3 regions of the Rhizobium indigoferae genome follow, and region 1 is predicted to be linked to each of the others. Evidence: riboswitches for the same ligand, from Rfam matches in the RefSeq annotation. Region 1 holds a riboswitch; each other region holds the start of a gene.
The links. Region 1 has a riboswitch for FMN ahead of ribN (riboflavin transporter RibN). Riboswitches for the same ligand answer to the same signal wherever they lie in the genome.

Region 2: another riboswitch for FMN. It lies ahead of ribB (3,4-dihydroxy-2-butanone-4-phosphate synthase); the one in region 1 lies ahead of ribN (riboflavin transporter RibN).
Region 3: another riboswitch for FMN. It lies ahead of U5G49_RS13450 (6,7-dimethyl-8-ribityllumazine synthase); the one in region 1 lies ahead of ribN (riboflavin transporter RibN).

Annotation. Positions count from the first base shown of each region.
Region 1 covers NZ_CP140635.1:1,352,293-1,355,562, reverse strand. Annotated here, with positions in the region: gene U5G49_RS06935 (esterase-like activity of phytase family protein) at 1-415, opposite strand, end outside; gene ribN (riboflavin transporter RibN) at 499-1,407, opposite strand; FMN riboswitch at 1,492-1,646, opposite strand; gene hupB (DNA-binding protein HupB) at 1,771-2,046, opposite strand; gene lon (endopeptidase La) at 2,253-3,270, opposite strand, start outside.
Region 2 covers NZ_CP140635.1:2,237,259-2,240,528, reverse strand. Annotated here, with positions in the region: gene U5G49_RS11395 (SDR family oxidoreductase) at 1-719, shown strand, start outside; gene ribB (3,4-dihydroxy-2-butanone-4-phosphate synthase) at 805-1,440, opposite strand; FMN riboswitch at 1,567-1,764, opposite strand; gene U5G49_RS11385 (glucose 1-dehydrogenase) at 1,957-2,739, opposite strand; gene U5G49_RS11380 (hypothetical protein) at 2,834-2,974, opposite strand; gene U5G49_RS11375 (SDR family oxidoreductase) at 3,010-3,270, opposite strand, start outside.
Region 3 covers NZ_CP140635.1:2,630,618-2,633,887, forward strand. Annotated here, with positions in the region: gene U5G49_RS13440 (GCG_CRPN prefix-to-repeats domain-containing protein) at 1-208, opposite strand, end outside; gene U5G49_RS13445 (SRPBCC family protein) at 441-887, opposite strand; FMN riboswitch at 1,131-1,273, shown strand; gene U5G49_RS13450 (6,7-dimethyl-8-ribityllumazine synthase) at 1,352-1,786, shown strand; gene U5G49_RS13455 (VOC family protein) at 1,961-2,650, shown strand; gene U5G49_RS13460 (LysR family transcriptional regulator) at 2,796-3,270, opposite strand, start outside.

The DNA.
Region 1 (3,270 bases):
CGATCTTCTTGGTCGCCACGTCGACGATGGCGAGACGGCCCGAGGGCTTCGCCTTGTTTTCGGAAGTGTTGACGGCAACGAGCGCCTTGCCGGCGCTCGAGGTGACCGATGTCGGCTCGCCGTCCATCATCACCGCGCCGCCGGCCTTCGGAGCCTTGGCATCGGTAATGTCGATGAAGCCGATCGCGCCGAGCGGGCTGTCGCTATAGATCAGCGTGTTGCCGTCGTCGGTCGCGGTGATGATTTCGGCGGAGCTCACCGAAAGCTTGTCCTTGTCAGCCGGCAGGTTCTGCGCAACCGGGAAGGAAGCGATGCGATTGAAAACCGGTTCGGCCGCGGCCGGAAAGGCAACGGATGCGAGAAGCACGGCAGCGAGCGCTGCCTTGCGCGATGAAATTGTCATGAAATCCCCCATGTGTCGAACATTCGAAACAGGAGTTTTCTGCGCGAGCGGCATGACAGAGGCATGACAGAGGCGACATTTTGCGCCAGACCACGTCAGGCTGGTTTGCGCTCCCGGCGCATCTCGTTTCGCATGATGAAGAGCGAGGCAGACAGGATGAGAGCTGCTCCCAGCCAAAGGTAACCCGCCGGCGCATAGCCAAAGAACAGCCAACCGGCCAGCACGTTCAACGGCAGCTTAAGATCATCGAATGGCTGGACGTAGGCGGCATCGGCTGCGGCATAGGCAAGCGTCAGGAAATACTGCGCTGCGGCGGTCAGCAGCCCCGCCAGCAGGAACAGGGCAAGTGTTGCACCCGTCGGCACTGCAAAACCTGCCGCAAGCGCCAGCCCGCCGTTTATCGGGGTCAGCAGAACGAGCAGCCAGACGGTGATCGTCTCCGGTCGTTCAATGCCCGTTAGGCTTTTGGTGATCAACGACGAGGCGCCCCACAGCAGCGCCGAGAGCACAGGCAGGAGTGCTGCCCAGCCAAAGCCGTCCGACCATGGCTGCAGGATGATCATCGCTCCGGTGAAACCCGCCGCCGTCGCGGCCCAGCGGGCCGGGCCGACGCGCTCACCGAGGAAAAGCCGGGCACCCAGAATGATGAAGAAGGGCGAGGTCATCACCAGTGCGATCGCCTGCCAGATCGGCACGGCGGCAAGGCCGGCGACCCAGGCCTCGACGCCGAGCGCGGCAAGCGCGACGCGCGCGAGGTGACGCCAGGGATAGTGCGTGCGCATCGCCGCGAGGCCGAGCCTCTTAAGGAACGGCAACGAAAACAGGAAGGCGAAGCCATATTGCCAGAAGGCTGCCGACGCCGAGGGAAAGGCAAGCTTCATCGTCAGCCATTGGGTGACGACGTTGAGAAGCGAAAAAGCAATGCCGGCAAGCACCATCCAGAGTGCACCGACAACGGCGCGGGACGGCGAGACTGCAAGGGAAGTCTGATTCATGTCTTTCATCCAAAACAGGGACCAACATAAATCAGGACGCATGAGCCACGACCAAGCGACACAGGACAGACCCCTGCCCTTCGCACGACCGACACTCATTCTCTTCCATCCGGACTTTAACCGTCGGCTCCGGAATCGCACCGGATCTGCTGACCCTTCCCCCGCTTGGACACGAGGGAAGGCGCTCGCGGGCTCGAGCCGAAACTCTTACCGCCGGTGGGGAGTTTCACCCCGCCCTGAGAACAGAAATGTCGTAGATCAAAGCCCGCGCGGCGGCAAGAGTGCTCCTAAAGCAAAAGGGGTCCGGCAAAGCCGAACCCCTCTCAAATCCTGGACAACCGGTCTCGTTTCCGGCTGACGGATAATATCAGATCAGCCGTTGACGGCGTCCTTCAGGCCCTTGCCGGGCGTGAATTTGGGCACGTTGCGAGCCGGAATGTCGACTTCAGCGCCCGTCGACGGATTACGGCCCTTCGTTGCGGCACGATGAGAAACGGTGAAGCTGCCGAAACCCGCGAGGCGGATGTCGCCCTTGTTCTTGAGTTCAGCCTGGACAACGTCGAAAACCGCGTCAACAGCGGAAGCCGCGTCAGACTTCGTCAGTCCTGCCTTTTCGGCTACTGCGGACACGAGTTCATTCTTGTTCATGTTTCCACCCCTTTCTAAATGGTATGAAACGACTCAAAAGTAAGCTAGGCGCAGAATAGGTTTCATCAGGCCCGCCGAAAACCCAAAAGCCCTGCAAATCAAGGAAAAGCAAGCGTCTACATGACGTTTTCACAAAAAAGGCTGGCGTTTCCGCCAGCCTTTTTGCGTGTTTTGCCCCAATTGGGCGTAAATGTGGCAAAGGCCACTCAATGCGCTATGGTTGCGCCTGTCTCATCGAGGCCTTCGACCGTTGCGATGACGGGCGTTTCTACCGTGCCGTCCCATTCGATCGGCTCCGGTCGCCGGATCAGCGCATGCTTGATCACCTCGCCCATGCGGGATACCGGGATGATCTCCATGTTGTTCTTCACGTTGTCAGGAATCTCCGCCAGGTCCTTGGCGTTTTCCTCCGGAATCAGCACCTTCTTGATGCCGCCGCGAAGCGCTGCGAGCAGCTTTTCCTTGAGACCACCGATCGGCAGCACACGACCGCGAAGGGTGATTTCACCGGTCATGGCCACATGCCTGTCCACTGGGATGCCGGTCATGATCGAGACGATCGCGGTTGCCATGGCGACGCCGGCCGAGGGGCCATCCTTCGGCGTCGCGCCTTCCGGCACGTGCACGTGGATGTCGCTCTTGTCGAAGCGCGGCGGCTCGATGCCGAAATCGACAGCGCGCGAGCGAACATAGGAGGCCGCTGCCGAGATCGATTCCTTCATGACTTCCTTCAGATTGCCGGTGACCGTCATGCGGCCCTTGCCCGGCATCATCACGCCTTCGATGGTCAGCAGCTCACCACCGACTTCCGTCCAGGCAAGACCGGTCACGACGCCGACCTGATCCTCGCCCTCGGCTTCGCCATGGCGGAAGCGCGGGACGCCCAGGTAGTCGGAGATGTTGGCAGCCGTCACATGAACGGCCTTCGTCTTGCCCTTGATGATCTCGGTGACCGCCTTGCGGGCGAGTTTCATCAGTTCGCGTTCGAAGTTGCGGACGCCGGCTTCGCGGGTGTACTGCTGGCTGATCGCCATCAGGGCGTCGTCGCTGACCGAGAATTCTTCCGGCTGCAACGCATGTTCCTTGATGGCCTTCGGCAGCAGGTGCCGCTTGGCGATTTCGCGCTTTTCATCCTCGGTGTAGCCGGCGATACGGATGATCTCCATGCGGTCCATCAGGGGCGCTGGAATATTCAGCGTATTTGCCGTCGTGATGAACATCACA
Region 2 (3,270 bases), 880 kb from region 1:
GCATCGGCCGCGCGGCGGCGAAACTCTTTGCACGGCAAGGCGCCAAGCTCGTGGTCACCGGCCGGCGGCAGGACGCGCTCGATGCCGTCATCGCGGAAATCGAGGCGGAGGGTGGTCAGGCCGTCGCCATATCAGGCGATGTCAGGGACGAGGCGCTGCAGGCAAGGCTCGTCGAGACGGCAGTTTCGCGTTTCGGCCGGCTCGACATCGCCTTCAACAATGCCGGCATTCTCGGTGAGATGGGGCCGGTCGCCGGGCTGTCGCTGGAGGGCTGGCGCGAGACGATCGAGACCAATCTCACCGCCGCCTTCCTCGGCGCCAAGCACCAGTCGGCGGCGATGGGAAAAGGCGGCGGATCGCTGATCTTCACCTCGACTTTCGTCGGCCACACCGTCGGCATGCCTGGCATGGCCGCCTATGCGGCGAGCAAGGCGGGGCTGATCGGCTTCGTGCAGGTGCTCGCCGCTGAACTCGGAGCGCAGAAGATCCGCGTCAACGCATTGCTTCCCGGCGGCACCGACACACCCGCCAGCATTACCAACGCGCCGGATGCCACGCCGGAGGTGCTCGCCTTCGTGGAGGGGCTGCATGCGCTGAAACGCATGGCGCAACCCGAAGAGATCGCCAATGCGGCGCTTTTCCTCGCTTCCGACATGTCGAGCTTCGTGACCGGCACGGCGATGCTTGCAGATGGTGGGGTTTCGATCAGCCGAACATAGAGCGGGCAAGGGAAGGTGCCGTCAGGTTATCGCTGCGGCACGTTCTTTGTTGCGGCGGGCTATGCCGCCGCAACAAAGGCATCGATCAGGCGACTTCGCGTATGTCTCCTTCCGCCTGGCGGTCGAGGTAGGCGACCAGATCCTCGATGGTGACGAGGGGTAGGTTGTGGCGTTCGGCGAAGAGCGTGAGTTCGGGCAGACGGGACATGGTTCCATCGTCGTTGGCGACTTCGCAGATGACGCCGGCGGGGACCCTTCCGGCGAGGCGGGCGAGATCGACGGCGGCTTCGGTATGGCCGGGGCGGCCGAGCACGCCGCGGGGGTTGGCGCGCAGCGGAAAGATGTGGCCGGGACGGGCGAATTCATCTGGCTTTGCGCGATCGTCGACGAGGGCGCGGACGGTGGCGGCGCGGTCGGCAGCCGAGATGCCCGTCGTCGTGCCCTTGAGATAATCGACGGAGACCGTAAAGGCGGTTTTGTGCGATTCCGTGTTGTTGGGCACCATCAGCGGAATATCGAGCGCATCGAGGCGCTCGCCTTCCATGGCAATGCAGACGAGGCCGCGGGCGTGGGTCATCATGAAGGCGATTGTTTCCGGAGTGACGGCATCGGCCGCGACCACGATATCGCCTTCGTTTTCCCGGTTTTGGTCGTCAACGACGACGACCATCTTGCCGCTGGCAATGGCTGATATGGCATCTTCAATTGTTGCGATAGTCATGCTGTCTGGCCTTTCAAGGGTTATGTCAGCGGGCTGACATGGTCTGCTCGGCTCAATCCGTGAGCGAGCCTTCTGCCCTTGGGCGAACAAACGTCAGCCGACTCCGTGATGGAGTGCGACTGCCCGTGTTGTCCTCTTCCATCCGGACTATACCGTCGGCTCCGGCATCTCACCGGATCTGCTGACCTTCCAGCAATTCAAAGTGCTACAGCGTCGTTTGCGCGTCTGAAAGACGCCGGCGCTGTGGTGCCGGAAGCGCTCGCGGGCTCCAGGATCACTCCTGATACCGCCGGTGGGGAATTACACCCCGCCCTGAGAACATTTCAAAGATAGGATCAAAAATAGGCAGATGGCAAGGTCAGTCGACCGGGCAAAAATGCAAAGCTGCCCTAACGCCGATGGACACACTGTTCACATGGAGGCGACGACCGGCTCGCCTTCAGTGCTTGGTTGGTGGTTTGGTCCTTCCATGCATGTCGTTGTCCCAAACCACTGCGCACTTTTAGGCGACATGCATCAGGACATGATCAGGCCGCCGTCGACATTGATCGTCTGGCCGGTGATATAGGCGGCGTCATCGCTGGCGAGGAAGGTGACCAGGCCGGCGACATCCTCTCCGGAGCCGGCCCGTTTCATCGGGATGCCCTCGACCCATTCCTTCATCAGTTCGCCGGGGGCGTAGTTGCCGAGCAGCTTGCCCCAGGCCTGGTCGTTATAGGCCCACATGTCGGTCTCGATGATACCGGGGCAGAAGGCGTTGACGGTGATCTTCTCGGTCGCGACTTCTTTGGCCAGGCTCTGGGTGATGCCGACGACGCCCATTTTCGAGGCGGCATAATGCGGCGTGTAGATGAAGCCGTCGCGGGCCTGGCCGGAGGCGGTGTTGATGATGCGGCCGCCGCGCTTGTGCTTGCGCATTCTTGATATCGCCTCCTGGGCGCAGAGGAAGACGCCCTTGGTGTTGACGGCCATCACCTTGTCCCACTCGTTTTCGGTCAGGTCCTCGACCCGGGCGATGGTAATGACGCCGGCATTCTGGATCGAGACGTCGACCGAGCCGAATTCCTTCTCGGCGGCATCGTAGAGGGCCTTGACGCTTGCCTTGTCGGTAACGTCGCCGATGAAGGAGATCGCCTTGCCGCCTTCGGCCCGGATCTGTTCGGCAACGCCGTGGACCAGCTCCTCGTTGGCCGAAACGACGAGATTGGCGCCTTCGCGCGCAAAGCGTCTGGCGATGGCAGCGCCGATGCCGCGGCTGCCTCCCGTGATCACGACCGTCTTATCTTCGAAGCGTTTCATGCTCTTTCCTTCCCGGTAAACAGCAAATCTGGGCGTGACCTGCCCTGCGATGATTATTGGAGCTCAAGCGGTTGCCGAGATAATCTTGGCGAATTCAGGCAGTCTTGAGCGCCGTCCGTTCGACAGCCCGTTCGATCGGCGTGAAGGGCGGGCAGACGACGATATCGCACGCCGTCTTGCCCGTTATTCCCTTCAGCGCCTCGATCTCAGCTAGGGAGGAAGCGAGACCGTTCATTATCCAGTTGCCGGCAATGAGCTTTCGCCTCGCCATCACCAGCAGCAGAAACCGCCGTCGACGAGAAGATCGACGCCGGTCACGAAGCTTGCCGCATTCGACAGCAAGAACACTGCCGGGCCTACCATCTCGTCCACCGCTGCCATTCGCTGCATTGGCGTTTGCTCTTCGAAGAGCTTGGTCTGATGAACCATCTCCGGACGGGTGTTCATGGGCGTTGCCGTGTATCCGGGGGAGATGGTGTTGACGCGAATGCCGCGGTCGACCCATTCCATCGCCATAGACTTCGACATATG
Region 3 (3,270 bases), 1.3 Mb from region 1:
GCGGACCACCGTAGAAAGCTACCGGCGGCGGGCGTCTCCAGTTTCGCCGGCATTCGCCCCAGCGCGTCAGATGCCAGCCGCGACCGCAGGCGTAGTCGACCTTTGTGACATTGCTCTGGACATTAATTGTCCCCATCGGCATCGCCTCAGCTGTGCCGATCGAGAGGCCGCCAACGAGCAAGGCGGCCGCGATAGAAAGCGCTTTCATCGAGAACTCCATTTTCAATCCAGCCGTCCCCACTTTATGGCCGCTAAATTGAACTGGAGATGAACTGCGCGTTCATGTTTGGCGCTGGAGCATGATGCCGAAAAGTGTGAGCGGTTTTCGGACGACCTCATGCCCCAACTCTTTGCTTTAGAACAGAATTCAGACTTTTGGCCGATCCAGCCTATAATCATCCTGTTCTGGCAGCGGGCGATGTTGAAGGCGGAAAGCTGGGCTACGTCCTGCCGTAAAAAGGGTCAGGACCTGGATCACGCCCGGCGGCGACTTCGGTCAGCCGCCCGAGGTAATGGGCCCAGCCTTCCGCATGGCCGGCGCATTGATCAGCACTGGGCAGACCGCTATGGGTGAGCCGCAACAGCGTTCCGCCTCCCTGCTCGATCAGGTCGATCTCGACCAGGCTCGACCCCGGCGGCACCACCTCGCTGCCGTCCCAGCCGAAGCTGTAGGCAAGGCGATGAACCGGCACCACTTCACGAAACGAGCCGCGCGCAAAGCGGGCGCCGGTGACGTTGACGAGATAGAGCCCGCCGGGCTGCGGCTCGACCTGCGCTTCCGTTCCCATCCAGCGCAGGATCTTCTCCGGATCGGTCATCAGCGCAAACACCGCGGCCGGCGGCGCCGCGATATGCGCCTCGCGGTGAACGACGAAAGATTCTGGCATCACTCTCTCCCATGGTTGTCACGGCCCCGCCCAGGCGGAGACAGCGCGTCCTGTCTTGTCGTGGTATTTCTGACCTAGATGTCCTCACAGAGAGCATGTAGGCGCATGCCCCTCCGCCGCAAGAGGGATTGCCCGTCGCCATCGACGAACGAGCGAAATCGCCACTTGGAGAGCCCTGATCCAGCTCCGGCCGCGAAAGTATTTCGACCTATTGCCAGCCCGCCGCCTTCCCCCTATTGTTCGTGCCGTTCTCAGGGCGGGGTGAAAGTCCCTACCGGCGGTATGCAATTTTGATTGCGAGCCCGCGAGCGCCTTCTCAGGAAGGGTCAGCAGATCAGGTGAGATGCCTGAGCCGACGGTCATAGTCCGGATGAAAGAGAACGTGCGTTCCTGCCGCCCTTGCGGCCGTCGGGAACGTTCGTGATCGCCTTGGGTGATGTGTCTGTTCGCCAAAGGAGATTACCGTGACACCCACCCGCTACGCCTTCGTCAAAGCCAGCTGGCACGCCGACATCGTCGACCGCGCCCTTGATGGCTTCTACCAGCTCGTTCCGCCCGAGCAGGTCGACGTGTTCGATGTTCCCGGCGCATTCGAGATGCCGCTGCTTTCCCGCGATCTTGCGGCAACCGGGCGTTACGGCGCCGTCATTGCCGCCGCCTTCGTCGTCGACGGCGGAATCTACCGCCACGAATTTGTCGCCCAGGCCGTCGTCGATGGGCTGATGCGCGCCGGCATGGATACGGGCGTGCCGGTCCTGTCGGTGTCGTTGACGCCGCACCAGTATCAGGAAACCGAGCATCACAAGCAGATCTACCGCGCGCACTTCGTCGAGAAAGGCCGTGAAGCGGCAAAGGCAGCTCTGACGATCGGCAAAACCCGCGCCGCTCTTGCCGCGTAGTCAGCGGTTCGACGAACAGAAGACGGCGGGAACAGTCCCGCCGCTTCGATACAACTCCGCTACACGGCCAAATCAGACAGAATAATTGATTCGACGGCCTCACCGCACTGTGGTCCACTGGCCACTGACATGTATCGCCATTCTTAACGCATCCAAAACCCCAAGGAGCTGAAGATGAGCAATGCAATGCGCAGTGAAACCCCCATTGAGACCCCGAGAACACAGCCCGTCGACACCAAGCTCGAGGTGGTCGTGATCCCCGTTTCCGACGTCGATCGCGCCAAACGCTTTTACGACGGCCTGGGCTGGCGGCTCGACGCCGACTTCGCCAATGATGCCGATTTCCGTGTAATCCAGTTTACCCCGCCCGGCTCCGGCTGCGCGATCATCTTCGGCAAGAACGTCACCGCCGCGGCCCCCGGTTCCGCCCAGGGGCTCTACCTGATCGTCTCCGACATCGAGGCCGCTCGCCGCGATCTCATCGCCCGCGGCATCGAGGTCAGCGAAGTGTTCCATGACGCTGCCGGCGTCTATGCCGGCAAGGACGAACCCTATCTGTTCGGCCGCCTGCGGATCGCCGGCCGCGATCCCGATCATCGCAGCTATCGCTCCTTCGCCTCATTCAAGGATCCCGACGGCAACGGCTGGCTGTTCCAGGAAGTCACCACGCGGCTGCCGGGGCGCATCGACGCCGACGAGACGAAATTCACGACGTCGACCGAGCTTGCGTCAGCACTCCGCCGTGCGGCAACTGCCCATGGTGAACACGAGAAGCGAAACGGCGGCAAGCACGACGAAGGCTGGCCGGACTGGTACGCCGAATACATGGTCAGCGAACAGGCCGGCAAGCAGCTGCCCTTATAGGCAAAGGCGGCAACATCCTCTGAGAAGCAAGGGCATTTCGGTATGGCGCGCGCCATACCGAAATGTTTTATCGTGTCTATGCCTCACCAAATTCACTGATCTCCTTGCCGACGTCAGGTCGAGGATCGCGATCCGCCAGAAGCTGTCATTGAGATGCGGAAGAGATCTGCGACGTTATCCAATCGGAAAATGCGAGCATGGCTGCCGTTGGCGGCCTTGATTGAAGTCGAGTCAGCCAATAACTGCCCAATGATATGGTCGTGGGAAAAGGTTGTAATATAGCCCCTGATGACAGATGCCTGGAAAACATCGACGGCGGCGCCAGAGCAATTCCCAATCCTTGCATGGCCGCCTCCATCATGGCGAGGGAAGAGTCAAAAACGATCCCTGCGTTGACCTGTGCCGCAGGCGGAACATCAGCTGCCGCGAACCAGGTACTCCACTCGTCCGCCCTATAGCTCCGCAAAAGCGTCGCTTCGGCAAGATCTGCGGGCGAGCTTAAACGGTCTGCCAGTCTGGGGGTGCACAGAGGCGAAAGCGGAGCGTCGAACAGACGCAGTGCTTCTGTGCCGTGCCAGGAGCCGCTGCCGAAGCGAATGGCAAAATGCAGCCCCTCAGCG